Methylomagnum ishizawai: one gene and its partner. The protein of the gene in region 1 interacts with the protein of each later gene in a pairwise test. Links are inferred from orthologs where the notes say so. Each region holds a gene or a part of one and is shown in the gene's direction. Other genes may lie near its edges. The genes, in order: rlmN and ftsZ.

Region 1 (14,866 bases):
GGTCAACAGCAGACGGCGCGGCTGTTGCGGGGTCGGCGTGGGCGAACGGTGGACGACGCCCCGGCCTTCGCCGCCTTCCCAGCGGTTGCCCTTGAGCAGGCCGATGGCATAGGCCGGCAGGGTCCGCACCGATCCAGGGTCGAGGACCAAGCCGGAAACCTCGTCCGGCTGGCCGCAAGCGCCCTGGCCCAGCTTGCCGCGGTCGGCGGCGGCATCGGGCAGCCATTCGGTGCCGAGGCCGCCATAGGTACACACCAAGCGCACCGGTACATGATCCACATGGAAACGCGGACACATGGCCGTTTCCAAAACCCTGAGCCGCAGGCCCAGCCCTTCCGGCTCGAACAAATCGCGGAACAGTTCCACCAGAAACCCGACATCGGCCAGCCACGCCCCGGCACCGGGCAGGGCGAGGACTTCTTCCGGCAGCAAGGATTGGAACGACGGGGCTTCCGTCCCGATCCGCAGTTCGCGCTCGAAGCGCCAAGGGCCGGACAACAGCCGCGCCACGAAGCCTTCCAGGCCGGACGCGACCGGGCGGCGCAGCACGCACAGGTTCACCTCGGGCCGGTAGATCAAGGCCAGATCGGCGGGCTGGGCGGTTTCGATGGCCTGGGGCCATGCCATGGGGGCGGACAAAGGGGCGGCGCTGGCCATGGGAATCTCCTGCGGGGGAATCAATGGGTGGCGATCAAGGGTTCGAGGACCACCACCGACTGCATGAAACCCACGCCCAGGGCGAAGGCGGGCACTTGCCCCCAGCCGGTATCGGCGGCGGGTTCATGCAGGGCGGGGATGAAATCGGAAGCGGCGATATAGATGAACCCGCCCGCCGCCATCGGCAGCAGCAGGGCCAGCGAAGCCTCGGCGTAATGGCCGAGCAACAGGGTGGCAGCGATGCCGGGCAATACGGTCAGGGAGCAATAGAAGTTGTAGCGGATGGCCTCGGCGGGCCGGTAGCCGCCCTGGATCAAAGCGCCCACGTCGCCGATCTCCTGGGGAATCTCGTGGGCGACGATGGCAAGGGTGGTGGTCGCGCCGATCCAGGGATCGGCCCAGAAGCTGCCCGCGATGAGGATGCCGTCGATGAAGTTATGCACGGCGTCGCCGATCAGGTTCATGCGGGCCATGGGCTGCGCGCTGTCGACTTCCGGCCCCTCGGCGGGCGCGTGGTCGTGCCGCCAACGCACCCATTTTTCCAGCACGAAAAACAGGAACAAGCCGCCCAGCACCGCGAGGCAGACCCCGCCCACATCGCCCTGCCGGGCTACGGCGTCGGGAATCAGGTGGATGAAGGCATCGCCCAGCAACACCCCCACCGCCAGCGCCACCAGGTTGGGCACCCAGCGCCGCAAGCGCTCGGGCGGCAGCCACAGCACGAAGGCACCGGAGAAGGCCATCAGGCTGACCACGAGACCGGCGGCCAGGGCGTAGAGGCTGGATTCGATCCCGGCCACCATGGCTCAGTAGCTCACCCGCACGCCCAATTCCGCCCCGCGCCCCGGCTCGGGCGCGAAATTGCGGAGATACGAAGTCGAGTTGCGGAGGTTGTCGTCCAGCAGGTTGTTGCCCTGGGCGAACACCCGCAGCTTGGCTCCCTCGAACGCCTGGACCTCGTATTGCACGGCCAGATTCAACAGCACATAGCCATTGGTCTCGGTGTCGTTGGCCCCCGGATGGTCCTGCTTCTCGCCACGGGTCAGGCGCAGGTTGGACGACCAATGGTCGTCGTAGGCGTAATCGACCTGGAAGCCATAGCGCAGCGGCGGCATCCTCGGCACATCGCCGCCCGCGACGAACTCGCCGCGGGTGAAATCGCTGAACAAGGTCAAATCGACCATCCCATAGCGGTTTTCCATCAAGGGGAAGGTGGCCTTGGCCTCGTAGCCCTTGAAGGTGGCGTCGGCCTGGGCGCTCTGCACCACCGGGAAACACGCGCCGGGCGAGGAACAACTGGCCTGGAAAACGCCCAGATCGTCGTTGAACACGCCGCCGGTCTGTTGCTGGTAGATGTAATCGTTCACCCAGTTCTGGAACAGGTTCAGTTCGGCGCTCATCCACGACGCCTTGAAGCGGTAGCCCAGGTCGAGGTTGTAGGAGGTTTCCAGCTTGAGGTTGGGGTCGCCGCTTTCATAGCTGTGGGTGGCGTCGTGGATGCCGTGCGAGAACAACTCCTGCACCTGGGGGGCGCGTTGGGAACGGGTCACGGCGAAGCTGACCGCGTGGGCTTCATTGATCTTCCACTGCCCGGAACCGGAGGCGCTGATCGGCGCGTAATCGCGGTTCGGCCCGCCCTGTGGCGACACCGAGGCCGATTCGCCCCGGAGCCCCAGTTCATAGGTGCCCGGCCCGTAGGCGAACGACTCGACCGCGAAGGCCCCGTAGTTCTGGATTTGGGAATTCGGCACCAGGGGCACCGGGTCTTCCATCGAGATCGCGCTGAAATCGCTGGACACCGCCTGGAAACCCAGCACGCCCTTCACCGGCCCGATGGGCGCGTGGGCCAGTTCCAACCGTCCCTCGTAGGTCTGGTTGTTGAACAGGGTGGCGGCCTCGCCCCCGCTCAGTTCGGTGTGGGTGTAATCGACATGGGCGAAGCGGAGGCGCAACGCCTCGACGGCGGCCAGCGGGTTTTTGAGTTCGCTTTTGAAGTCGTAGCGGGTCTGCTTCATGTTGATGCGGGTGTCGGGACCGCCCGCGCCATCCGGCGGAATGCCGTAGTTGTTGCCCAGGTAGTTGATCGAGGCCCCGGCGAACCCCTGTTCCCCCACCAGCGAAAACCCCACCGTGCCGCCCTTGGCCCGGGCGCTGGTGTTGGGGATGACGCCCTCGGAATTCTGGATATCCACGCCCTGCAAGGCGGCGTCGCTCTGGCGGGCGGCGTTCTCGGCGATGGCCGGGCCGCCGATATGCAGGTTGCCGCCGTCGCGGTAGAAGCCGTCGAGATGGAAGGCGAACAGGTCTTGCCCGCCCTCCAGCTTGAGATTGCTGATGCTCTGGTCGGACACCGAGTTATAGCGCTGCTCGAACACGCCGGAAACCGGCTGTTCCGCCCGCCGTTCCGGGACGCGGTTGTCGAGGATGTTGACGACGCCGCCGATGGCCCCGCTGCCATAGAGCAGGGTCGCGGGCCCGCGCAAGACCTCGATCCGGTCGGCCAGCACCGGTTCGATGCTGTTGGCGTGGTCGGGGCTGAGCTGGGCCACGTCGCCATTGCCGAGGCTGTTGCTCATCACCCGGACCCTGGGACCGCTCTGGCCCCGGATCACCGGGGTGCCGACACCGGGACCGAACGACTGGCTGGTGACGCCGGCTTCGCTCTTGAGGGTTTCGCCGATGGTGGAGCCCACTTTCAAATCCAGTTCGTCGCCCGTCAGCACGGTGGCGGGCCGGGCGACCTCGGACAGCTTTTGCTCCAAGGGGGCGCTGACGACGACTTCCTCCAAAGGCTGGGCGGCCTCCTCGGCGTGGGCCAGGGGAATCAAGGCGGAAAGGGTGAATGGGGCAAGGGCGCGGTGCATGATGGCGGTCTTCCGTAGGCGGCTGGAGGCATTGTGATAACATCACATAAATCCAGCTTACGGAAGAATCCGGGATACCGCAAGCCCGCTGTCATACGGGGCCTATGCACCAACACCCAGGTGGATATACGCCGATCCCGGCCCCATCCACGGAGACGACACGCCAAGCCCTTGAATTTCCGGCCCCGCTTTGCTCCGTGATGCTGGCACCATCTTTGCTTGGAGTCGCGGGCCATGTTTTTTGACGGACAGACGCTCCCGTCGTCCCGGCTTAACCCCTCCCCCCACATCCCTCGTTAAGCCGGGCTTTTTCCCTTCCCCCACGGCGGCACCGCCCCGCTATGCGATAATCCGCAACCTTCACAATCCACAAGATACGGGTATGGCAATGTGCAAGGGTACGCTGTTCGTGGTATCCGCGCCTTCGGGGGCGGGCAAAACCAGCTTGGTGAAGGCGCTGCGCAAGGGGATGGACGGCTTCACCGTCTCGGTATCGCACACCACGCGGGCACCGCGGCCCGGCGAGAAGGACGGGCGGGATTATCGCTTCGTGGAGCGGGCCGAATTCGAGCGCATGATCGCGGCGGGTGAATTCCTGGAACATGCCCGCGTGTTCGACAACCATTACGGCACGGCCCGCGCCACGGTGGAAGCGGCCTTGGAGCAAGGCGGGGATGTGTTGCTGGAAATCGATTGGCAAGGCGCCCGGCAGGTGCGGACCCTGCTGCCGGACAGCGTCTCGGTCTTCATCCTGCCGCCGTCGCTCGCGGCCTTGGAACAGCGCCTCACCGGGCGCGGCCAGGACGATCCCGCCACCATCGCCCGCCGGATGGGCGACGCGATTTCCGAAATGTCCCACTATGGGGAATACGATTATCTGGTGGTGAACGACGATTTCGCCGTGGCCTTGCGGGAACTACGCGCCATCGTCATCGCCCACCGGATGCGGAGGGCGCGACAGGCCGAGAAGCACCGGGGCTTGATCGCCGACTTGCTGAAGGCTTCATAGCTCCCGCTCCTCGTGTAGCCACGGCTCCACCGCCACGGGCCGGTACGCCGCCAGGGCTTCGAGCAAGGCCGAAGGCTCGGCCCGGTCCAGCAACAAGCCCCGGTCATCGGCGCGGAGGAAATCCTCCGCCACCGCCTGGTCGCACAGCGCCAGCAAGGGCCGGTAATAGTCCGCCACGTTCAGCAGGCCGACGGGCTTCCGGTGGAATCCGAGCTGCGCCCAGGTGAGGATTTCGAACAATTCCTCGAAGGTGCCGAAGCCGCCGGGCAAGGCGATGAAACCCTCGGCCAATTCCGCCATCCGCGCCTTGCGGGCGTGCATGGAATCCACCACTTCCAGCCGGGTCAGGCCGACATGTTCCACCGCCCGGCCCGCGACCTCGCGCCCGACCAGGGACCGGGGGATCACCCCGATCACGCCGCCGCCCGCCGCGAGGCAGGCATCCGCCACCACGCCCATCAGGCCGATATTGCCGCCGCCATAGACCAGTTCCACGCCGCGCCCGGCCAGTAGGCGGCCCAGTTGTCCGGCCATTTCCTGGTATCCGGGCCGCGCCCCCGACCGGGAGCCGCAGAAAACGCAAACTCTTCGCATGACATCGCTCCCGTCGATTATAAGGACCGCCATTCACGGCCTTCCTGGCGACCATATAGCACATAATGCAATAGGGGATGGATATAAGCCGCCGCGACATCTGGATAGCGCCGGAGATACCAGTCGCCGTCGAAGCAGGCCAATAACCCATCGTCCACTTGATCGCCCAATTCCCGCTTGAGGATCAAGGCGGATGGCGAGGTTTGGCCACAGGGTATCCCAGGATCGATTCCGGCGGCGGCGATGGCCTGCCGGACTTTTTCGACATACCGGGTTTCGATGCCGCGCAGTATGTCGCCGATTTGGAATCGCTCCACGAATCCACGCATGGCTTCGCCCACCAAGGTGCCGTAGCGCCCGGCCAGCGTGGTATCCTCGATGCCGTTCCAATCATGGGCGACGAAAAACAGGAGATCGCGCTGGGATTCCACCGCCCCGCGCCGGATACCGCCGATACTGGCAGCCCCCCTAGCGCGTCCCCGCTTAATCAGGAATTCCTCCAGGGATTTCACCACATAATGATTCACCTGGACGATGGCCCTATCCGGCTGGTAAATATAATGGGGCGCGGCCTCCCCGGAATTTCCATGGGCGGGAACCTGCCGGGTAAATACGGTATTTTCCACCCGGAGTTCGGGTAGATGGGGGTCTTTCCAGCCCGCAATGACCTGGGTTTTGGCGAGGGTTTTTATAAACGGGTTGGCGATACCCTTGGTGAAACGCTGGATCACCGGTTCCGGCCCGCGCCGGAAGCGATGGCCGGAACCCATAAGAAACCAGTTGATATAAATCACCGAACACCACTCATGGTCCCTCAAAAAATCGGGTAGCCGCGCATGGCGCTTGAAACACAGGAATTCATCGGCATCCAACACGCATACCCAGCGGAACGAGCGGACATAATCGGAACGCATGGCCGATTGGTAGGCGAATTCCTGGGGCGATTGGTCCTCGGGGATATGGTCGGTGGTGGAAACATGCCGGATCAAACCCAAGGCGGCGAGCCGGTCGAGCAGGATATCGCCGTGGTCGTCGTTGTCGTTGGAAAAAATCAAGATGTCATCGAAGCCGATGAGCTTGTGGTAGAGGATCCATTCCAGCAGCCACGGCCCTTCGTTGCGCACCGCCGCGACCAGGATCGCGCTATTTGTGTTCACGGCCCAGGCCCGGTGTCCGCAGGGCCATAGCCTCCACCGCCCGGCGTTTCGACCACGAACACATCGCCCGCCGCCATCGCCACCTCGGCCCGGAAATCCAGTGCCTCGACGGTGCCATCCTGGCGCACCACGTTATTGCATCCCTTGGCACCCGCCGCCCCGCCCTTGAGCCCGAACGGCGCGTGATGGCGGCGTCCCGACAAGATGGCGGCGGTCATGGGTTCCAGGAACCTAATGCGGCGCGCCACGCCATCGCCGCCGCGCCAAGTCCCCGCGCCACCGCTGCCCCGGCGGATGGCGAAGCTTTCCAGCCGCACCGGGAAGCGCCATTCCAGCATTTCGGGGTCGGTGATACGGGAATTGGTCATATGGGTCTGCACGGCATCCGCGCCGTCGAAACCCCGGCCCGCGCCCGCCCCGCCGCACACGGTCTCGTAATACTGGTGGCGGGCGTTGCCGAAGGTGAAGTTGTTCATGCCGCCCTGCGAGGCCGCCAGCACGCCCAAAGCCCCGTACAGCGCGTCGCAAATCTGCTGGGAAGTCTCGACATTGCCCGCGGCCACGGCGGCGGGCGGGCGCGGATTCAGCAAGGACCCCGCAGGGATGATGATTTCCAAGGGACGCAGGCAACCGGCGTTGAGCGGGATATCCTCGCGGACCAGGGTGCGGAACACATACAGCACGGCGGCTTGGCACACGGCGGCGGGCGCGTTGAGGTTGTCGGGCTGTTGGGGCGAGGTGCCGGTGAAATCGATCCGCGCCGCCCGCCGTTCCCGGTCGATAGCGACCGCCACCCGGATCACCGCCCCCGAATCCATCTCGACCGCGAATTCGCCATCGGTCAGCCGCTCGATGGCCCGCCGCACCGCCGCTTCGGCATGGTCCTGCACATGGCCCATGTAGGCCCGCACCGTGGGCAATGAATAGCGCCCGATCAAGCGCCGCAAACCCTCGGCCCCTTTGGCATTGGCGGCGACCTGGGCGCGGAGGTCGGCGAGGTTTTGTTCCGGGTTGCGGGCGGGATAAGGGCCATCGGCCAGCCAAGCCCGCACGGCGTCCTCGCGCATCCGCCCGGCTTCGACGAGCCTGAGGCCCGGACTCAACGCGCCTTCCTGGTCGATGCTCCGGGAAAAAGGCGGCATGGAACCCGGCGTGCTGCCGCCCACATCGGCGTGATGGCCACGCGAGGCCAGATAGAACAGGATGGAGCGGCCCGCTTCGTCGAACAGCGGGGTGACGACGGTGATATCGGGGAGATGGGTGCCGCCGTGGTAGGGCGAATTGAGGAGCCAAGCCTCGCCGGGGCGCAGTTCGTGGCCGTGGTTTTCGATCAAGGCCCGCACGCTGCCGCCCATGGAACCGAGATGCACCGGGATATGCGGCGCGTTCGCCACCAAATCGCCCGCGCCATCGAACAGGGCGCAGGAAAAATCCAGCCGTTCCTTGATGTTCACCGAATGGGCGGTGTTTTGCAGGGTGTAGCCCATTTCCTCGGCGATGGACATGAACTGGCGGTTGAAGATTTCCAGCCGGGCCGGATCGACCCCGGCGTCCCCGGCGGATTCCTGCGCCAAGGCCACGGCGCGGGTCAGGACCAAATCGCCGCGCGAGGTGATTTCCCCGCACCAGCCCGGTTCGATGACCGTGGTGGCGGTCGACTCGATCAAGAGGACCGGGCCGATCAGCCGGGTGCCCGCCGCTAAATGCTCGCGCCGGAACACCGGCGTATCGTGGTGGCGGTCGCCGGAATACATGGGCACACGGGCGATGGGCGCGGGCGGGGAAGAACCCGCTGCGGGCAAGGCGACCACGCTATCCGGGCGCGGATTCAAACCGATGACTTCCACCACGGCGGTTTCGACCAGCAAGCGCTTGTCCGGGTAGACAAAGCCGAAGCGCTGCCGGTGCTGCGCCTCGAAATCCTGTTCCAGCCCGGCCAGTTCGCCGAAAGCCACCGGGAACGTGGTCTCCGTGCCTTCGTAGCGCAACATCAGCCGGGGCCGGGCCTGGATCCGTTCCGGCGCGACGGCTTGCCCGGCCAATTCCCGCCGCCCGGCGCTTTCGAGGTCGGCGAGCAGGGCCGCCAAGCGCTCCATCAAAGCCTCGTCCAATACCGCCACCACGGCTTGCTCCTTCAAAACCCGGTAATCGGCCAAGCCCATGCCATAGGCCGACAACACCCCGGCCAGGGGATGCAGCAAAATCCGGGCGATGCCCAAGCGATCCGCCACCCGGCAAGCGTGCTGACCGCCCGCCGCGCCGAAACAGCACAGGGTGTAATCGGCCAGATCGTAGCCGCGCTGCACCGAAATCCGCTTGATGGCGGCGGCCATATTGGTGGCGGCGACTTCGATGAAACCCTCGGCCACCGCTTCCGGCGTCGCGTCCCGGCCCGTCGCGGCCTGTACCGCCGCCGCCAATTCGGCGAAACCGCGCTCGACGCTGGCGACATCCAAGGGCAAATCGCCCGCGGGGCCGAACACCTGGGGGAAGAATTCCGGGCGGAGCTTGCCCAACCTGACATTGGCATCAGTCACGCACAACGGCCCGCCGCGCCGGTAACAGGCCGGGCCGGGATTGGCCCCGGCGGATTCCGGTCCCACCCGGAAACTCAGCCCGTCATAACTTAGGATGGAACCGCCCCCCGCCGCCACCGTATGGATATGCAGGATGGGCACGCGCAGCCGCGCCCCGGCCAGTTCGGTTTCCAGGGCGCGTTCCAATTCACCGGCATAATGGGCCACATCGGTGGAAGTGCCGCCCATGTCGAAGGTGACGATCTTGCCGAAACCCGCCGCCCCCGCCGTCGCCACCGCCCCGACGATGCCGCCCGCCGGACCCGACAAAATGCTGTCCTTGCCTTGGAAATGCCCGGACTCGACCAAGCCGCCGTTCGATTGCATGAACAACAACCGGGGCGCGGCATCGCCGCCGACCAAGCCACCCGTTACCCGCTCGACATAGCGGCGCAGCACCGGCGATAAATAAGCATCCACCACCGTGGTATCGCCGCGCCCGACCAGCCTCAGCCCCGGACTAACCCGATGCGACAGCGAAACCTGGGTGAACCCGATGCGGCGGGCCAGGGCTTCGAGCGCCAGTTCGTGATCGGGCACCCGCCAAGCGTGCATCAGCACCACGGCCAGGGCGCGGTAGCCCGCGTCGTAGGCGGCACGCAAATCCCGCTCGGCGGCTTCCAGATTCAGCGGCGCGAGTTCGCGGCCCCCGGCATCGTGGCGGCCTTCGATTTCCACCACTTTTCCATATAAAGGCGCGTGACGGCGAATGTCCAGGGCGAAAATATCGGGCCGGTTCTGATAACCGATCCGCAACACATCGGCGAAGCCTTGGGTGATGGCGAGCGCCGTGGGTTCGCCCTTGCGCTCCAACAGGGCGTTGGTGCCGACCGTGGTGCCCATCTTGACGGCTTCGATCCCCGCCAAGGGCGCGGTGGAAGCCAGCCCCAGAATATCGCGGATGCCTTGCAAGGCGGCATCGGCATAGCGCTCGGGATGGTCGGACAGCAGCTTATGCGTCAGCAAAACGCCATCGGGACGGCGGGCCACGATGTCGGTGAAGGTGCCACCACGATCAATCCAGAATTGCCAAGTCGTCATAGGAATGGAAGGGGGAGGAAACGGCGGGAAATCCCGGCGGCGGGCGAAATAGTTGACTCTTTTGCTAGGATATGTAACCCTACAATTTACATGCTATCCGTGTGAATTCCAGGGAGCCACACCGTGCGCTTAACCACCAAAGGCCGCTATGCGGTCACCGCCTTGCTTGATCTTGCCTATCATAGCGAAAAAAGGCCGGTGACATTGACCGACATCGCCAAGCGACAGCATATCTCGCTGTCCTATCTGGAACAGTTGTTCGCACGCCTGCGCCGGGCCGGCATGGTGGAGGGCGTCCGGGGTCCGGGCGGCGGCTACCAACTGAGCCGCGACGCCGGCCAGATCAGCATCGCCGATATCATCGCCGCCGTGGACGAGACCATCGATTCCACCCGCTGCGGCGGCAAGGGCAACTGCCAGAACAGCCAGCCCTGCCTGACCCACGATCTGTGGATGGGCCTCAGCGACCAAATCCGCCAATACTTGGATTCCATCAGCCTGCAAGATGTCCTGCAACGCAAGAACGTCCGCCAGGTCGCCGAACGCCAGGACAAGCAAGCCGCCACCTTCGGCTTGGACATACCGCTGCAACGCGACCTCATGATGTGATCCCCAAAGACCATGGTCTATCTGGACCACAACGCCACCACCCCGCTGGACGGGCGGGTGTTGGAGGCGATGCGGCCTTATCTCCAGGCTTTCTATGGCAATCCGTCCGGACTGTATAAGCTCGGACGCCTGAGCCGTAGCGCCATCGACACCGCCCGCCAACAAGTCGCGGCCCTGGTCGGGGCCGATCCTGCCGAAGTCATCTTCACCAGCGGCGGCACCGAGGCCAACAACCTCGCGCTGAAAGGCCTGGCCTTCGGCCTGCCGCACGGCCTCGCCGTGGCCGGTGCCACCGAACATCCCTCCGTCAGCGAACCCTTGCGCTTCCTGGAACAACTGGGCTGGCGGGTGGCGACCCTGCCGGTGGACCGCGATGGACAACCCGATACCGCCGATCTGGATTCGCTCCCGTTCGATAGCTTCCGCTTCGCCTCCCTGATGCTCGCCAACAACGAAACCGGCGTGATCCACGCCATCGGCCCGCTGGCGGCGTGGGTGGCCGAACGCGGCGGCTTCCTGCACTGCGACGCGGTGCAGGCGGCGGGAAAGATTCCGCTGGATTTCAAGCGCAGCGGGGCGCATTTGCTTAGCTTATCGGCGCATAAGCTCTATGGTCCCAAGGGCGTCGGTGCCTTGGTGGTGGACCGCTCGGTGCCGCTCGAACCCCTGCTGCACGGCGGCGGACAAGAGCGCGACCAGCGCGGCGGCACCGAGAACGTGGCGGCGATCGTCGGCTTCGGCCAGGCGGCGGAACTGGCGCTGGCCGAACTGGAAGCCCGTAGCGCCCTGCTACTCCGCCTACGCCAATACCTGGAAGCGGGCTTGCGCGAACTGCCCGGAATCAAGATTTTCGCCGAACGGGCCGCACGCCTGCCCAATACCGTGCAATTCGCCCTCGAAGGCTTGGACGGCGAAACCCTGGTGATGAACCTGGACCGCCAGGGCATCGCGGTCTCCAGCGGTTCGGCCTGCGCCAGCGGTGGCGGCGAGCCCAGCCCGGTCTTGACCGCCATGGGCATTCCGGCGGATTTAGCCAAGGGGGCTATCCGCGCCAGCCTGGGCCAGGACAACACCGAAGCCGATATCGAGCGCTTCCTGGCGGTTTTGCGATCATTGGCCTGCACCCTACGCGGCTGAAACCTCGTGATAAACTGGCGGAACCCCCGTCTAAGCACACAGCCCGACACATTCCATCCCCACCCAGAGGATTCCCCACCATGTCCATCATACTCACCGAACCCGCCGCGGCCCAGGTCTCCAAGCAATTGGCGAAACGCGGCGCCGGGCTAGGGCTCCGGCTGGGCGTGAAGCCCGCCGGCTGCACCGGCTTCGCCTACGTGGTCGATTACGCCGACGCCGTCGAGGCCGACGACGCGGTGTTCGAGCAGCACGGGGCCAAGGTCGTGGTCAAACAAGGCGACCTCGCCTACCTGGACGGCGTCGAAATCGATTTCCGCCGCGAAGGCATCAGCGAAGCCTTCAAATTCCACAACCCCAATATCAAGGCCACCTGCGGCTGTGGCGAAAGTTTCGCGGTCTGACGCGGGTTTTCTTACTTCCCGCACATAATTCCAGTAAAATCCGCAGCTTTTCCCCGCCTCGTGGCGGGCGGGCCTTCCAGCTTCACAACAGAGAACCCAGGAGATTCCATGGCGGTCGAACGCACCATTTCCATCATCAAGCCCGACGCTGTCGCCAAGAACGTGATCGGCGCGATCTACAGCCGCTTCGAGCAGGCCGGACTCAAGATCGTGGCGGCCAAGATGCTGCACCTCAGCCGCGAACAGGCCGAGGGCTTCTACGCCGTCCACCGCGAGCGCGGCTTTTTCAATGATCTGGTCGGCTTCATGATCTCCGGCCCGGTGATGGTCCAAGTCCTCGAAGGCGAGGACGCCATCCTCAAGAACCGCGAAATCATGGGTGCCACCAACCCCAAGGACGCCGCCCCCGGCACTATCCGCGCCGACTTCGCCGTCAGCATCGACGAGAACGCCGTGCATGGCTCCGACAGCCCGGAAACGGCGGCGCAGGAAATCGCTTACTTCTTCCAGCCGAATGAACTCTGCCCCCGCACCCGTTAATCCCGGCGAAGCACCCGGAACCACCAACCTGCTCGGTCTCGACCGGAAGGCCATGGAAGCCTTCTGCGCCGGGATCGGCGAGAAACCGTTCCGGGCTTCGCAGTTGCTGCAATGGATCCATCAACGCGGGGTCGACGACTTCGCGTCGATGACCAACCTCAGCAAGGTATTCCGCGCCAAGTTGGCCGACACTTGCGAAATCCGCGCCCCCGAAATCGTCCTGGCGCAGAAATCCGCCGACGGCACCTGCAAATGGGTGCTGCAAACCGACGCCCAGAACCGGGTGGAAACCGTGTTCATCCCGGAGGAAGGCCGCGGCACCCTGTGCGTCTCTTCGCAAGTCGGCTGCGCCCTGGAATGCTCGTTCTGCTCCACGGCCAAGCAAGGCTTCAACCGCAATCTGAGCGTGGCCGAGATCATCGGCCAGGTCTGGACCGCGCAGCGCGAATTGGGCGAAGGCCGCATCACCAACGTGGTGCTGATGGGCATGGGCGAACCCCTGCTCAACTTCAACAACGTGGTGTCCGCCATCTCGTTGATGCTGGACGATTTCACCTATGGGCTATCGAAGCGGCGGGTGACGCTCAGCACCTCCGGCGTGGTGCCCGCGCTGGACCGGCTGGCCGAAGTCACCGATATCAGCCTCGCCGTGTCCCTGCACGCGCCGCACGACGAACTGCGCGATGTGCTGGTGCCGATCAACCGCAAATACCCGATCCGGGAATTGCTGGCCGCCTGCAAGCGCTATATCGGCCAGGATGGCCGCCGCAAGGTGACTTTCGAATACGTCATGCTGGATGGCATCAACGACACCCCGGCCCATGCCAAGGCGCTGGTGCGCCTGCTCAGCCATGTGCCCTCGAAGGTGAACCTGATCCCGTTCAATCCCTTCCCCGGCACCGACTACTGCTGTTCCACCCCGGAAAACCTCAAGAGGTTCAGCGAAATCCTGCAACAGGCGGGACTCATCACCACCACCCGCAAGACCCGCGGCGACGATATCGACGCGGCCTGTGGGCAGTTGGTGGGCAAGGTCAACGACCGCACCCGCAGGCAAATCCGCCTGCACCAGGTCGCCACCGCCGCGCCATGAACGTCCGCCGCTCGACCGTCTGGGTTTTCGCAAGCTTGCTCGGAGCCTGTTCGTCGAGTCCGCAAACCATCCAAACCTTGCCGCAACCCGCGCCCGCCAAATACAGCCCGCAAGAGGCTTCCAAGATTTACGTCGAAAAAGGCGTGAAATACATGGAAGCGGGCAGCTACGAAGTCGCCTTGCAGGATATGAAGCGGGCCATCGACTTGGACGACGACAACAGCGAGGCGTATAACTCCATCGGCGTCCTCTACGAGCGTATCGACGACTACCCCAACGCCGACACCAGTTTCAAGAAGGCGCTGTCGCTCAAGCCCGATAATTACGGGGCGCGCAACAATTACGGGCGCTTCCTGTGCAACCGGGGCAAGACCCAGGACGCTTTCGAGCAATTCGACCAGATCATCGGCAACAAGCTGTACGACCAACCCTGGGTGGCGCTGACCAATGCCGGCATCTGCGCCCGCAAAGCGGGCAAGAAAGCCGAGGCCGAAGGCTATTTGCGGCAGGCTTTGGACGCCGCGCCCAACTTCCCGCCCAGCTTGCTGGAAATGGCGAAACTGAGCCGCGAGAACCGCCAACTCATGTCGGCACGGGCCTTCCTGGAACGCTATTTCGCCGCCGCCGGTCCCAATCCCGAAGCCCTCAAGCTCGGCATCGAAATCGAAACCGCGCTGGGCAACGAGGAAACCGCCCAGGAATACGCCACCACGCTCAGGCAGCGCTTCCCCGGCGGCAAATAGCCCCGAGCATCCGCCGCCCCGGTCCCGCCGGGGCGAATCTTCATCAGGAGTATCAATGGCTGAAAACATCCAGGCGATCCGCGGGATGCACGATATCCTCCCGGACCAAACGCCGCGCTGGCACCATGTCGAGGCGGTCCTGCGCCGGGTCATGGCGGCCTATGGCTACCGCGAAATCCGCATGCCGCTGGTGGAAAAGACCGAGTTGTTCAAGCGTTCCATCGGCGAAGTGACCGATATCGTCGAGAAGGAAATGTATACCTTCGAGGACCGCAACGGCGATTCCCTGACCCTGCGCCCGGAAGGCACGGCGGGTTGCCTGCGGGCCTGTTTGGAACATGGTTTGATCCATAACCAAGCCCACCGGCTGTGGTACGCCGGGCCGATGTTCCGTCATGAGCGCCCGCAGAAAGGCCGCTACCGCCAGTTCAACCAACTCGGC
Region 2 (14,642 bases), 310 kb from region 1 along the record:
GCGGGATTGCCGACCCCGCGTTGGATGCGGTTGCGCTCGGAGGCGGACTTGGCGGCTTGCGCGGAAACATTGAATTTCCCGGTTATCGTGAAACCCGCCGAGGAAGGTTCCAGCATCGGTATGAGCCGGGCGGAAAATCCCGCGGAATTATTGGAAGCATGGCACCGCGCTTCGCAATATAATTGCGCGGTTTTCGCCGAGACTTGGGTGACCGGGGCCGAATATACCGCCGCCGTCCTGGACGGCGAGCCGCTGCCCTTGATCCGGTTGGAAACACCCAATACCTTCTATGATTTCGATGCCAAATACCGCGCCGAAACCACGCGTTATCATTGCCCCTGCGGCCTGCCCCCGGAAACCGAATCCAAACTGCGCGAACTGGCCGTGCGTGCTTGTGCTACCGTGGGCGTCATGGGCTGGGGCCGGGTGGACTTGCTGGTCGATGGCGCGGGCGAACCCTGGCTGATCGAGGTCAACACCGTGCCCGGCATGACCGACCATAGCTTGGTGCCGATGGCGGCGCGGGCGGCGGGACTCGATTTCGACGCCCTGGTCTGGCGTATTTTGGAAACCAGTTTCGATCCGCGGCGCTAAACCCGGATGCCCAGGTATACCCGGCCACGGGCGCGGCCCCAACCACGACGCTTTCCCGTGATCCGGCTGTTGGTGGCGCTGGGGAGTATGGCCGCGCTGGTGATGGCCGCCGCCAAACTGAGCCAAAACCGGTTGGAAACCTATCTGCCCATGCGGTATGTGCGGGTGGAAGGCTCGATCTGGAACCTGGATATGGACGCCTTCGAGCAAACCCTGGCCCCCTATACCCACAGCGGGTATTTCTCGACCGATATGGAACGGATCGAAACGGAGGCCAAAACCTTCGCCTGGGTGGATAGGGTGCGGGTGGAGCGGCTATGGCCCGATACCTTGGTGGTGCGGATCGAGGAACAAAAACCCATCGCCCGCTGGGACCGGAACAGCCTGCTCAACGACCGGGGCGAGCGCTTCACCCCGCCGAGCGTGGCGGATTACCAACATCTACCACTGCTGTCCGGCCCGGAAGGCCAGGAAAAACTGGTGTTGGGCACCTTGCGGGCGCTCAACGCCAAGCTGGAACGACGCCAGCTACGCATCGTCACCCTGAGCCTGAGCAAACGCCGGGCCTGGGTGGCGCAATTGGAGAACGGCGTGGAGATCGTGTTCGGCCACCAAGACCCCTTGGCGGCCCTGGAACGCACGCTATCCCTGCTGCCGCGGTTGGGGGAGGACCGGATCGCGGCCATCCAGAAATTGGATTTGCGTTATCCCAACGGTTTCTCGGTGATCTGGAAACCCTTGGAACCGGAGCCGCCGCCCGCCGATAATCCCGCCGGCGGGGCGCTGGAACAAGCCCCCACGGATACTTGAACCCCGGACCGGAATTTCGACTGACCCAAACGGATAAAATAACGATTCAATGGCTAGGAAATCGGATCGCAACCTGATTGTGGGCTTGGATATCGGCACCTCGAAGGTCGCCTGCATCGTCGGCGAGATCGGCGAGGACGGCGATATCGAAGTGATCGGCATCGGCAGCCACCCTTCCCGCGGCCTCAAGAAAGGCGTGGTGGTGAACCTGGAAACCACCGTGCAATCGATCCAACGGGCGGTCGAGGAAGCCGAACTGATGGCGGGTTGCCGCATCCACTCGGTCTACGCCGGCATCGCGGGCAGCCATATCAGCAGCATGAATTCGCATGGCATCGTCGCCATCAAGGACAAGGAAGTGGTGCAGAGCGACGTGGACCGGGTGATCGACTCCGCCCGCGCCGTCGCCATCCCCGCCGACCAGAAGATTTTGCACATCCTGCCCCAGGAATTCGTCATCGACCGGCAGGAAGGCATCAAGGAACCCATCGGCATGTCGGGCATCCGCCTGGAAGCGCGGGTGCATATCGTGACCGGCGCGGTGAGCGCGGCGCAGAACATCGTCAAATGCATCCGCCGCTGCGGGCTGGAAGTCGAGGACATCATCCTCGAACAACTCGCCTCCTGCGCGGCGGTGCTGACCGAGGACGAGAAGGATTTGGGCGTCTGCCTGGTCGATATCGGCGGCGGCACCACCGACATGGCGGTGTTCACCCACGGCGCGATCCGGCATACGGCGGTCATCCCCATCGCGGGCGACCAAGTGACCAACGATATTGCGGTGGCGCTCAGGACGCCGACCCAGTTCGCCGAGGAAATCAAGATCAAACAGGCCTGCGCCCTGACCCAGCTCGCCAAGCTGGAGGACACCATCGAGGTGCCCAGCATCGGCGACCGGCCCGTCAGGCAGATTTCGCGGTTGAATTTGGCGGAGATCGTGGAACCGCGCTACGAGGAACTGCTGCTGTTGGTGCAAGCGGAGTTGCGCCGCAGCGGCTTCGAGGACCTGATCGCCGCCGGGATCGTCCTGAGCGGCGGCAGTTCCAAGGTGGAGGGCTTGGTGGAACTCGCGGAGGAAATCTTCCATATGCCCGTCCGTCTCGGCATTCCGCAATACGTGACCGGACTCAACGAAGTGGTACGCAATCCGATCTACGCCACCGGCGTCGGTCTTTTGCTATTCGGTAAGCAGCAACATGCCCAGAGCGAGCCGCACATCGCCGTGGGCACCGGCCTCAAGGGATTGTGGGCACGCATGAAACAATGGTTTACGGGCAATTTTTGACTACAGACAGTTACGGTGGGGTTGAAACAATGAAATTCGAACTCGTGGATTCTTACAGCCAGAGCGCCGTCATCAAGGTGATCGGCATCGGTGGCGGCGGCGGCAACGCCGTCAACCATATGGTCAACAGCAGCATCGAGGGCGTGGATTTCATCTGCGCCAACACCGACGCCCAGGCGCTCAAGAGCATCAAGGCCCGCTCGGTGATCCAGCTCGGCAACGCCCTGACCAAGGGCCTCGGCGCGGGGGCCAACCCCGAAATCGGCCGCCAGGCCGCGCTCGACGATAGGGACCGCATCATGGAAGTGCTGGAAGGCGCGGACATGGTGTTCATCACCGCCGGCATGGGCGGCGGCACCGGCACCGGCGCGGCCCCGGTCATCGCCGAGATCGCCAAGGAAGCCGGCATCCTGACCGTGGCCGTGGTCACCAAGCCCTTCCCGTTCGAGGGCAAGAAGCGCCGCGACCTCGCGGAAAAGGGCATCGATGAACTCAGCCAGTTCGTGGACTCGCTCATCACCATCCCGAACGAAAAGCTGCTCTCGGTGCTGGGCAAGGACGTGAGCCTCATCAGCGCCTTCGCCGCCGCCAACGACGTGCTGCTGGGCGCGGTGCAGGGCATCGCCGACCTCATCACCCGGCCCGGCCTCATCAACGTGGACTTCGCCGACGTGCGCACGGTCATGTCGGAAATGGGCATCGCCATGATGGGCACCGGCATCGGCGCGGGCGACCACCGCGCCCGCGAAGCCGCCGAAAAGGCCATCGCCAGCCCGCTGCTGGAAGACATCAGCCTCAACGGCGCCCGCGGCGTCCTGGTCAACATCACCGCCTGCCAAGACCTCTCCATCGGCGAGTTCGGCGAGGTGGGCGACACCGTGCGCGAATTCGCCTCCGACGAGGCCGTGGTGGTGATCGGCACCGCCATCGACCCGACCTTGGAGGACGAAGTGCGCGTGACCGTGGTGGCGACCGGCCTTTCCAGCCAGCGCCAAGCGGTCGAAGCCCCGATCAAACTGGTGCGCAATACCTCCGGCGAGGTCGATTACGGTACCTACGAACGCCCGGCCAAGTTCCGCAAGGAGGCCAAATCCGAAGGGCGCACCGAGACCAAGAAGGATATGGACCTGGAATATCTGGACATCCCGGCCTTCCTGCGCCGCCAAGCCGACTGAGGCGACGCTTTCCCCCGCTTCCAGGATGGGTGGCCAGGACCCGCCGCCCATTCCCCCCTTGCACGGTCCTTATCTTTCCGGCCCGGATGTGGCACGGGCCGTGCAGCTTCCTCCCCGTGGGTGGCCTAACCCACGCGGACTCCATCCAATATTTCCAATAGGTGAACCGGATGATCAGGCAAAGAACACTGAAGAATGTCATCAGAGCGACCGGCGTGGGTTTGCATACCGGCGAAAAGGTTTATCTCACCCTGCGCCCGGCGGCGGCCAACACCGGGATCGTGTTCCGCCGGGTGGACCTGCCCGAGCCGGTGGTGATCGAGGCCCGGCCCCAGAACGTCGGCGAAACCACGCTGTCCACCACCCTGGTCAAGGACGGCGTGAAAATCTCCACGGTCGAGCATCTGTTGTCGGCGCTGGCGGGCCTCGGCATCGACAACGCCTACGTCGATGTCAGCGCCCCGGAAGTGCCGATCATGGACGGCAGCGCCGGTCCCTTCGTCTTCCTGATCCAGTCCGCCGGGGTCGAGGAGCAGAGCTCGCCCAAGCGCTTCATCCGCATCAAGAAGGCGGTGCGGGTCGAGGACGGCGACAAATGGGCCTGCTTCGAGCCCTACGACGGCTTCAAGGTGACTTTCACCATCGACTTCGACCATCCCGCCTTCCTCAAGGACACCCAGACCGCCAGCATCGACTTCTCCTCGACCTCGTTCGTCAAGGAAGTCAGCCGGGCGCGCACCTTCGGCTTCATGCGCGACATCGAAGCGCTCAGGAAGCGCCGCCTGGCCCTGGGCGGCAGCATGGACAACGCCGTGGTGGTGGACAATTATCGTGTGCTTAACGAAGACGGTCTTCGCTACGCGGACGAATTCGTCAAGCACAAGATTCTCGACGCCATCGGCGATTTATATTTGCTGGGCCATAGCCTGATCGGCTCGTTCACCGGCCACAAATCCGGCCACGGCCTCAACAACCAATTGCTGCGGGAACTCCTGCTGCAAACCGACGCCTGGGAAGCGGTCACTTTCAACGACGACGAAGTGCTGCCGATCTACTTCATGCGGCTCGCCCAAGGGGCGCGCTGACCGCCTGTGATTCCCGGCGGGACGGCCCAGGCCGCCCGCCCCGACGCTTACAACACAGCTATTCCATAAGAAACCACCATGCGCAGGGTCATTTTCAATCAGAAAGGGGGGGTGGGTAAGTCCACGATCACCTGTAACCTCGCCGCCATCAGCGCCGCCGAAGGCAAGAAAACGCTGGTCATCGACATGGACATCCAGGGCAATTCCACCCATTACCTGCTCGGCGACAAGGTGCCCGACCCCGACGCCACCCTGGCGCATTTCTTCAAGGAAACCCTGAGCCTCAATCCGTTCAGCAAGGGCCAGGAAGGACTGGACGACAACATCCACGCCACGCCCTTCCCCAACCTCTACGTGCTGCCCTCGCACCCGGAAATGGAACCCCTGCAAGGCCGCCTGGAATCGCGCTACAAAATCTACAAGCTGCGCGAGGCGCTGGACCAACTCCAAGGCTACGAGCGCGTCTATATCGACACGCCGCCGATCCTGAACTTTTTCAGCCGCTCGGCCCTGATCGCCAGCCATGCCTGCCTGATCCCGTTCGATTGCGACCAATTCTCCCGCGACGCCCTCTACACCTTGTTGGCCGCCATCGCCGAGATCAAAGCCGACCACAACAACGGCCTCCAAATCGAGGGCATCATCGCCAACCAATACCAAGGCCGCGCCACCCTGCCCCGGCAGATGGTCAACGCCCTGTTGTCCGAGGGCCAGCCGGTGCTGAAGACCAAGCTCTCGCCCTCGGTCAAGGTGCGGGAGTCCCACAGCGAATCCCGGCCCTTGATCCATTACGCCCCGGATCATAAATTGACCAAGGAATTCAAAGCGCTGCACAAGGAAATCCACAAGAAGCAGGCTTGATCCCCCCGGCCCGGATGGACCGAAACGGAATCCGGGCCACGCACTCCAGGGAAGCGAACCCCAAATCCCCCGCCCGATCAACCCCTGGAGCCTTTCCATGCAACGCAACCCGCTTTGGCCGCTGCCACTCTCCCTGCGCGTCGTGATCGCGGTCGCGCTGGGCATTTCGCTCGGGGCCTGGAGCGGCACCCGGCCCTTCCTGTGGGGGCTGGACACCAACCAACTGGGCCAGCTCGGCCTCCTGGTCATCCGCCTGCTCAAGGCGCTGGCCGTGCCCTTGATCCTGTTCGCCATCCTCGACGCCTTCACCCACGCGCCCATCACCGCCAAGAGCGGCGCGCGGCTGGTCGGCATCTGCCTGGTCAATGTCTCGGTGGCCTTCGCCATCGGCCTGGGTTTGATGAACACTTTCGAGCCGGGCCGGGCTTGGCAGGGCCATATGGAACAACTCACGGCCCAGGTCCCCAGCGCCCCCGACAAGGCCAAGGCGGCGGCGGACGCCACGCTCGACCCGCTCAAGAACCTCTCGGGCTACATCCCGCAAAGCCTGGTCGAACCCCTGGTCAGCAACAATGTGATTTCGGTGGTGTTGATCGCCCTGTTGTTCGGCGCGGCCCTGCGCTGGCTGAAGGAACGCCAGGGCGAAACCGATGTCGCCGATATCCGCCCGCTGGAAAACCTGATTGCCGCGGTCTACCAAATCCTGGTGAAGGCGCTGGGCTGGGTGGTGGAATGGGTGCCCTACGCGGTGTTCGGGCTGGTGGCGCAGGTGGTGGGCAAGGCCGGGGTCGGCATCTTCGCGCAACTGGCCGGTTTCCTCGGCATCATCAGTCTGGGGCTGTGCCTGCACGCGCTGGTCTATTATCCGCTGATGGCCTGGCTGGCCGGGGGCAAGCCGCCCCAGGTCTATCTCAAACAAGGGGCCGACGCGGTGCTGACCGGGCTTTCGACCAATAGCAGCCTCGCCACCATCCCCATCACCCTGCGCTGCCTCGACACCATGGGCGTCTCGGCCCGCTCGGCCCGGCTCGCCGCCTGCGCCGGCACCAACCTCAACAACGACGGCGTGACCCTGTACGAAGCCATGGCCGCGCTGTTCCTGGCCCAGGCCATGGGCTACGCGCTGGGCCTGGAACAACAGGCGGTGATCGTGTTCTCGGCCCTGATGGCCGGGGCGGGCATCGCGGGCATCCCGGAAGCGGGCCTGATCGTGCTGCCCCTGGTGCTGAGCGCGGCGGGGCTGCCGGAAGCCGTGGTCGCCGCCGCCATCCCCTTGATCGCCCCGGTGGATTGGATCATCGCGAGGATACGCTCGGGCGTGAACGTCCTCAGCGATATGCTGGTGGCGATCCTGCTCGACGCCTGGGAGCGCCGCCGCCCGGGCCGGGACGGATAAAACCGGGATGCTGCCAACGCCATGACAGCCAAAACCAGCCCCACCGACCTATTCCGCCGCCTGGCGCTGGGCCTGTGCGGCCTCGCGCTGAGCGCCTGCGCCCCCAGCCTCCTCGACACCCTGCAAGCCCGCCGGATCGTCGACCTTTCCCATCCGCTCGCGGTCGATATTCCGCATTGGCCCGGCTTCCCGCCCGCCACCCGCACCACGCTATACGACTATCCCCAGGCCGGTTTCAAGGCCGAACAATACTGCCATGTCGGCCAATGGGGCACCCATATCGACCCGCCCGGCCATTTCTTCGCCCAATTGCGGATGCTGGACGCCATCCCCGCCGGCGAAATGCTGATGCCCCTGGTGGTGATCGACGTGCATCGGCAAGTCGCGGCCAATCCCGATTACACCGTAAAACTGGCCGATATCCTCGCTTGGGAACACCGCCACGGGCCGATTCCCCCAGGGAGTTTCGTCGCCCTGCGCACCGACTGGTCCAAGCGCTGGCCGGACCAGGCCAAGATGCTGAACGCCGACGCCCAGGGCGTCAAACATTATCCGGGCTGGTCGCTGGAACCCCTGAAATACCTCTACGAAACCCGCAAGATCACCGCCTCCGGCCATGAAACCACGGATACCGATCCGGGGCTTTCGACTTCCAAGGATGATTATTCGCTGGAAAGCTATATTTTAGGCACCAACCATTATCAGGTCGAGTTATTGGCCCATCTGGACGCGGTACCGGAAGCCGGGGCGGTGGCGCTGGTGGTTTGGCCGAACGTGGAGCATGGAACGGGGTTTCCGGTACGGATTTTGGCTCTCGTGGACCCTGCGCCATAATCGCGGAATTCCCCCCATCCTTCCAGCTCGAAAGATGAAAAAAATCCTATCCCTCCTATTCCTGCTATTTTCCCTGGCGGCGAACGCCGAAGACCGGCAAATCGCCAGGATTTTCACCCGGCACGACGCCAATGGAACCCTCGTCCTCTCCGCCCTGAACAGTGGAAAAACCTATCTCCATAATGCTGTCCGGGCGGAACGCCGGTTTTCCCCGGCCTCGACCTTCAAAATCCCCAATACCCTGATCGCGCTGGAAGCAAAAGCGATTGCCGGGCCGGACGATGTTTTCAAGTGGAACGGGCAGACCTATGACGTCCCGGATTGTAACCGCGATCAAACCCTGGCCAGCGCGTTCAAATCCTCCTGCGTCTGGTGTTATCAGGAACTGGCGCGGCGGGTGGGCGCGGATCAATACCGCGATTATCTGCGCCGGATGGATTATGGACATTTACAAGCGCCGTTCGAGACCACCACATTCTGGCTGGACGGCTCCTTGCAAATCAGCCCGCTGGAGCAAATCGCCTTCCTGAAAAAAGCCTATCGGCGTCGCCTGCCTTTCGGCGCGGCGGCTTATGAAGGTTTGCGGCAAATCATGCTGGGGGAAGCCACCCCAGGTTTCAAACTGTACGCCAAAACCGGCTGGGTGGCTCGGACGAAACCCGAAGTGGGCTGGTATGTGGGCTATGTCGAGGTGCCGGGCGAGGTCTGGTTGTTCGCCCTCAATATGGACATCCACGGGAAACAGGATTTCCCCTTGCGCCAGCAAATCACCCGCGAGGCTTTGGCGGCGAAGGGTATTTTGAAGAATCCCGGCTGAATCCCCGGCTCACTGGCGCGGGCCGGACGGCTTGCGCTTGGGCGCGGATTCGGCCCGTTTCCCAGGCCGCCGCCGCTTGGGCACGGCGGGCGCGTCCCCACCCTCACGCGCCGCCGCCTCATCCGGCAAGGTCGCCCGGCACCCCGCCGCATAACCCGAACAACCCCAGAACCAGCCATTGCGCCCATTGATCCGCCGCATCGGCTTGCCACACTCGGGGCAGGCGCGGGCCGGGGCGGTGGCGTCCACTTGCGCTTTCGGCGCACCGGAACGCCGCGCCGCGCCTTCCGACGGCGGCAACGCGCCGATCTCCTGGCGCAGGATGTCGTAGGTGGCCGCGACCACGCTGCGGTATTGGCGCTCGCCACGGGCGATCTCGTCCAACTGGTCCTCCATGCGGGCGGTGAAATCGTATTCCAGGAAGCGGAACGAGGGCTTGAGCATATCCACCACGGCCTTGCCGATGTCGGTGGGATGCATGATCTTCCCCTTCAACACCACATAGCCGCGCCGCACCAAGCCTTCCATGATGGCGGCATAGGTCGAGGGCCGCCCGATCCCGAGGCGTTCCAGCGCCTTGACCAGACCGGCCTGGGTGTAGCGCCTGGGCGGCTCGGTCTGCTTCTGGACCAACTTCCCATCCTTGGCGGTCAGCGCGTCGCCGGGCTTGAGGACCGGGATCGGGTTGTCGCGGTTCTCGGCTTCCAGCTCGTCGGCGGCATCCCCGCCCGCCAGCGCCAGCCAACCGGCGGACTTGAGCTTTTCGCCCTTGCCGCCGAAGCGGATCGTCTTGCCGTCGAGTGGCTCCACCGATTCCAACACCACCTGCCGCACGTCATAGACCGCCGCCGCCAATTGCGAGGCCACGGCCCGTTCCCAAATCAGTTGATATAAAGCCCGTTCGCTGGCATCGCCCCCGGCGGCGCGGTGTTCGATATGGGTGGGACGGATGGCTTCGTGGGCTTCCTGGGCCGAGGCTTTGGCCTGCCAGCGGCGCGGCGCGGGGGCCAGCGGCAATTGTTGTTTCTGGCCGTAGGCGCGGATATCACGGATGGCCTCGTCCGAGAGATTGGGGCTGTCGGTACGCATATAGGTGATCAAGCCCTGCTCGAACAAGGCTTGCGCCACATCCATGGTCTTCTTGGGGTTGAGGTTGAGCTTGGCCGAGGCGGCTTGTTGCAGGGTGGAGGTGGTGAAGGGTGCGGGCGGTTCGGCGCGGCGCTCGCCATCCTTGAAGCCGACCACCTTCACCGCGCGGATTGCGGCGACGCGCTGGGCGAAAGCCAGATCGGTCCAATACTCCTGACCTTCCGGCAACAGCGGTTTGGGCAGCCAATGCGCCCGCCAATCGCCGTGCGGCCCCTCGAAATATAGGGTCACACCGTAATGGGTGATGGGCTTGAAATGCTCGATCTCGCGCTCGCGGTCCACCACCAGGCGCAAGGCCGGCGATTGCACCCGCCCCGCCGACAGCCGCGACGCCATGCGGCGGCACAATTCCGGCGACACCAGATATCCCACCAAACGATCCAGCGAGCGCCGGGTTTCCTGGGCCGCGACCAAGTTCAGGTCGATCTTGCGCGGTGCCTGGACCGCCGCCCGTACCGCCTTCTCGGTGATTTCATGGAAAGTGACCCGCGCCGGGTTTCTCAGGCCGACGGCCATCTGGATATGCCAGGCGATGGCCTCGCCTTCGCGGTCGGGGTCGGTGGCGAGATAGACCTCGCGGGCGGTTTTCGCCAGCGCCTTGAGCTTTTGCACCTGGGGCTTGGCGCGGTCCAACACCACGTAGCGCGGTTTGAAATCGGGGGGCTCCAGGCCCATTTCGCGCTCGGGCAGGTCGCGGATATGGCCGAAACTGGCTTCGACCGTCCAACCCGGTCCCAGGAGGCTGCGGATTTTGCGGGTCTTGGTGGGACTCTCGACGATGAGCAGCCGGTCAATGTTCGGCATCGGTGTAGAACATATTGTCCTCGCCGCCTTCCCGCAGCGCGATGCGGATGATCTGGGCCTCGAAGGAAGCCGCCTGCGCTTCCGAGAACGCCGGGCGGGCGGCGGTTTCATCGGGGAGATATTTGCGGACCACCGGGCGCATCTTGTCCGCGTACACGGGCTCGGCGACCGGGATCAAGGTGCCGGAGGACATGGCGAATCTAGGAAAAACCAGCAAGCGCCCGGCCACGATCAAGCCCGGCTCGGCGGTTTCGCTCAAGGCGATATCGATCAAATCGAAGCGCTCGCCGCCCAAAAGGTCGCACAGGGTCGCGCCCCGGCGCTGGTGCTGGATTTCTTCCACCCGGAACAAGGAATAACGGGAACGGCCCATCGCCTCCAACAACGCGGCCTCGGTGGAACCGGGCGCGGGCGGGTGTTGTTCGCGGTAGCGGTCGAGGACGGTCTTGTCGGCGCGGCGGTAATGATGGAAGCAGTAGTCGTAGAGGATAGCGATTTCATCGTCGTTGTTGAGGATCAAGGTGCCGGCCTTGACCAGGCCGAGTTTCTTGCCGCACTCCGGGACCGCCGCCTTGGGCACTTCCTTGGCGAGGGCTGTGTTGAGTTGGAGTGCGGCTTTGCGGATATCCTTGTAGCGGTCGATCAGGTCGTCGTCGCGGGCGGCTTGCTTGCCGAAAACGAAAGAAAACAGCCATTTCATGGTGGGTTCGCCGGGGGTTGGGGGTCGGGGCGGGGATTTTACCTTGAAGTGGCGGGAGCTGGCCGGGCAGCGTTGCAATCCACAGGGTCATGTGTGGCGCTCCGACACCGGGTCTGGGCTGGCGGGATCGAGGCTTGGATGAATTCCATCCAAACCTGGAACACAGCCCTGCCAATGCGGGATGGATTGATCGGTGCCGCCATCGATCCATCCGCGCTTGGCCTTTATCCGCCTACGGATGGAATCCAGAAGCCCACGGCTGGCATTCGCGCATGGATGCGGCTCCGGCTTCCAGCACCACCGCTTTAAACTGCCACCTTCCGCGTAACCCGGATGGCGTTAAACGCAATCCGGGCTACGGGTTGGCTATCGATTCGGCGCGGCTGGGTCGCTAGGCGGACTCCGCCATCTCCTCCCGCAACGCCTGCTTGCGCTGGGATAGCGCCTCGCCCAGGGCGGCGGTATCCACCTTGGCCTTCACCGCTTTCGGAAACATCTCTTCCTCTTCCTCGGCGACGTGGTGTTCGATCATTTCGCGGAGTACCATCACCTTGGCGTCATATTGGTCGTCTCCGGGTTCCATGCTCTCGAGTTGGATAATCAAATCCTCGGCGCTGGCATGTTCGACCTCCGCCTCGTCCATCATCTTGTCGTCATCGATGGCCTTGCGTACCGCCGGATAGAAGACTTCCTCCTCGACCTGGGCATGCCGCATCAATTCGGCACAGATCCGCTTCACGAGTCCGTCCTTGGCGGCGGCTTCTTCATCGCCCCCGGACATCGCCTCGAATTGCTCGAAGAGGTTTTTAACCCGCGTATGGTCCTCCTTCAGCAGAGCGATGGCGTCGAGCCCGTGGGTTTGTTTCGATCCCTGTTTTGCCTGAGTCATACCGTCCTCCATGTCAATGCCGGGAAATCCGGCATTCTCGGAGGGTTAGTGAGCCGCGCAAGTCCGAGGTTCCCGGTCCGGTTCGCCTGTCGGGAACATTCCATCTTGCCTGCCCATTTGGAGCATTTGGGGCGCTGGAGCATTTTCACGTTATCTGTAGGGTGGGCGCGTATTCCGTGCCCACCGGGACCGCCCGGAAGCGGTGGGCATGAGTACATGCCCACCCTACGACCGAGCCTACACCCAAACCGGAAACGCCCTAACTACCCCGCTCCCAATACGGCCGCCCCGGCGGGCGGTGTGGGGCTATCTCGACCTGGAGGTCGTGGATTTCCGCAAACCGGCCCACGGCTTGTCGCAACTCCGCAAGAGCCTGGGCGCATCGGGCAAGCTCAAGTTCACGGCCTTCGATATCGCCATCGCCACCTATGGGAAAAAGCGTATCCGACCGAAGACCCGGCCAAGGCACTCAAGGTTATCTTGGCCGACAGCGAGGACGTATTGGATTCCATCGCCGACAACGCGCCGTCCTGGTTGGATGTCGCGGAGAACCGTCCGCGACATGGACGCCAGCAAGCCAGTCATCTGGGATACCAGAGTCGATCCGAGCAAGCACCGCTGTTCGAGGCCTAATTGGGTCAAGATATCGGCGGTCTCCGCAGGGATTTCAAGACTCAAGGCCGGCATGGTCGATCGCCTACGGATGCGGTCCCGGAATTACGACGCCCCCCGGCCAAGGCGTCAATCCAAAGCCCCCTATCCACCCCCCACCTCAATACGCTAGATTTCCCCTCCACCATCCTCCCGGAAACCCGTCCCATGCATCCCTTCGCCCACTTCATCCTGCGCCACCCGCTGTCCGCCGTGCTGGTCGCGGGCCTGTTCGGCATCCTGGCCTTGAAAATCCCACCCTTCGCCCTGATCTCGGCGGCGGCGCTGGGTTTGTACGCCCTCCGCCAGGGCTGGCTACCCGCCGCCCTGGTCATGCTGGGCGCGGGGCTGGTGGTCGCGGGCGGCTGGTTCTGGCTCGGCTCGCGGCCCGGCTTGGATTTCCCCTTGGTGTTCGCGCTGTGGCCGCCCTCGCTCATCGCCGCCGAAACCCTGCGCCGCAGCGAATCCCAAGGCGCGGCCCTCCTGGTGGTGGGCGTTTGGGTGGGCTTGTTCATCCTGGGAATGCACCTCGCGACCGGGGACGTGGTCGCGTTCTGGAAGGCTTGGCTGCACCGCGCCGTGGCGGCGGTGCCGGGCGCGACCGTCAAGGGTTTCGAGGAAAACGACACCTTGCGCATCATGAACGGCCTCCTGGCCGTGCTGTACGGGCTCAGCCTGATGCTCGGCCTCTTGTTCGCCCGCTGGCTGCAATCCTTGGTGTATCACCCCGGCGGCTTCGGCCCGGAATTCCGGCGGCTGCGCCTGCCGCGCCTGGCCTTGCTCGCGACCGTCGCCCTGATCTGGCTCTCGGGCTATTTCAGCCCGGTGTTGCTGGCCGATTTGTTCATGGCGGCGATGATGCTGTATTTCTTCGTCGGGCTGGCCGTGATCCATGGGGTGATCGAAGTGCGTGGCATGAACCGGGGCTGGGCCTTGCCGGTCTACATCGTGCTGGTGTATTGGCCGCAATTCGCGCTGTCGGGGCTGGCCTTGGTGGGTGCCATCGACGCCTTCGTCGATTTCCGCGCCCAGCAACCCGCCCCACCCCAAACCTGAACCCATCCCGCCATCAAGGAGCCGCCCCGCATGATTCCCTACCGCGATACGATCCCCCTGCGGTATACGCCCTGGGTCACTTGGGGTTTGATCCTGGTGAATTTCCTGGTGTTCGCCTACAGCGAGTGGTTGCCGCTGGAAGCCCATAACTATTTCAACTACCTGCATGGCCTGGTGCCGGCCCGCTATACCTTCCCGGAATGGGCGGGCAAGGCCGGTTTCCCGGCGGGGGATTACACGCCGTTCGTGACTTCCATCTTCATGCACGGCAGTTGGCTGCATATCGTGACGAATATGTGGATGCTGTGGATTTTCGGCGACAATGTCGAGGACCGCATGGGCGGGGTACGCTTCCTGGCGTTCTATCTCTTGTGCGGCTTGGTCGCGGGCGGCTTGCATGTGCATTTCAACCCGCAATCCCTGGTGCCGACCTTGGGGGCTTCCGGGGCATTGGCCGGGGTGATGGGGGCTTATTTCTTCCTGTTCCCCTATGCCCGCATCGTGATTTGGGTGCTCTTCCTGCCCTTGTTCGTGCG

The links.
Region 2: the proteins of rlmN (region 1) and ftsZ interact in binary tests that used the Escherichia coli proteins (3 or more experiments, as listed by UniProt). The link is inferred for Methylomagnum ishizawai from one-to-one orthologs.

Annotation. Positions count from the first base shown.
Region 1 is NZ_AP019783.1:412,031-426,896, reverse strand. Bases 11,623-14,621 are described here. They hold rlmN (dual-specificity RNA methyltransferase RlmN), read left to right. Parts: upstream 11,623-12,562; coding sequence 12,563-13,681; downstream 13,682-14,621. Other genes in these bases: hisS (histidine--tRNA ligase), read left to right, coding at 14,480-14,621; pilW (type IV pilus biogenesis/stability protein PilW), read left to right, coding at 13,678-14,424; ndk (nucleoside-diphosphate kinase), read left to right, coding at 12,157-12,588; K5658_RS01805 (HesB/IscA family protein), read left to right, coding at 11,725-12,048; K5658_RS01810 (cysteine desulfurase family protein), read left to right, coding at 11,623-11,644. In the rest of the region: K5658_RS01850 (DUF1826 domain-containing protein), read right to left, coding at 1-657; K5658_RS01845 (ZIP family metal transporter), read right to left, coding at 678-1,460; K5658_RS01840 (TonB-dependent receptor), read right to left, coding at 1,464-3,521; gmk (guanylate kinase), read left to right, coding at 3,910-4,530; K5658_RS01830 (LOG family protein), read right to left, coding at 4,525-5,124; K5658_RS01825 (glycosyltransferase family 2 protein), read right to left, coding at 5,142-6,281; K5658_RS01820 (hydantoinase B/oxoprolinase family protein), read right to left, coding at 6,278-9,898; Fe-S cluster assembly transcriptional regulator IscR, read left to right, coding at 10,022-10,507; more of K5658_RS01810, read left to right, coding at 10,520-11,622; more of hisS, read left to right, coding at 14,622-14,866.
Region 2 is NZ_AP019783.1:708,911-723,552, reverse strand. What follows is about bases 2,017-4,791. They hold ftsZ (cell division protein FtsZ), read left to right. Parts: upstream 2,017-2,718; coding sequence 2,719-3,864; downstream 3,865-4,791. Other genes in these bases: lpxC (UDP-3-O-acyl-N-acetylglucosamine deacetylase), read left to right, coding at 4,035-4,791; ftsA (cell division protein FtsA), read left to right, coding at 2,017-2,689. Outside these bases: K5658_RS03200 (D-alanine--D-alanine ligase), read left to right, coding at 1-594; K5658_RS03195 (cell division protein FtsQ/DivIB), read left to right, coding at 652-1,404; more of ftsA, read left to right, coding at 1,454-2,016; more of lpxC, read left to right, coding at 4,792-4,949; K5658_RS03175 (ParA family protein), read left to right, coding at 5,028-5,810; K5658_RS03170 (dicarboxylate/amino acid:cation symporter), read left to right, coding at 5,908-7,206; K5658_RS03165 (cyclase family protein), read left to right, coding at 7,228-8,040; blaOXA (class D beta-lactamase), read left to right, coding at 8,075-8,857; topA (type I DNA topoisomerase), read right to left, coding at 8,867-10,810; K5658_RS03150 (DUF7986 domain-containing protein), read right to left, coding at 10,797-11,510; K5658_RS03145 (hemerythrin domain-containing protein), read right to left, coding at 11,902-12,399; K5658_RS03140 (hypothetical protein), read left to right, coding at 12,880-13,032; K5658_RS03135 (hypothetical protein), read left to right, coding at 13,219-14,106; K5658_RS03130 (rhomboid family intramembrane serine protease), read left to right, coding at 14,137-14,642. UniProt on the Escherichia coli protein: Essential cell division protein that forms a contractile ring structure (Z ring) at the future cell division site. The regulation of the ring assembly controls the timing and the location of cell division.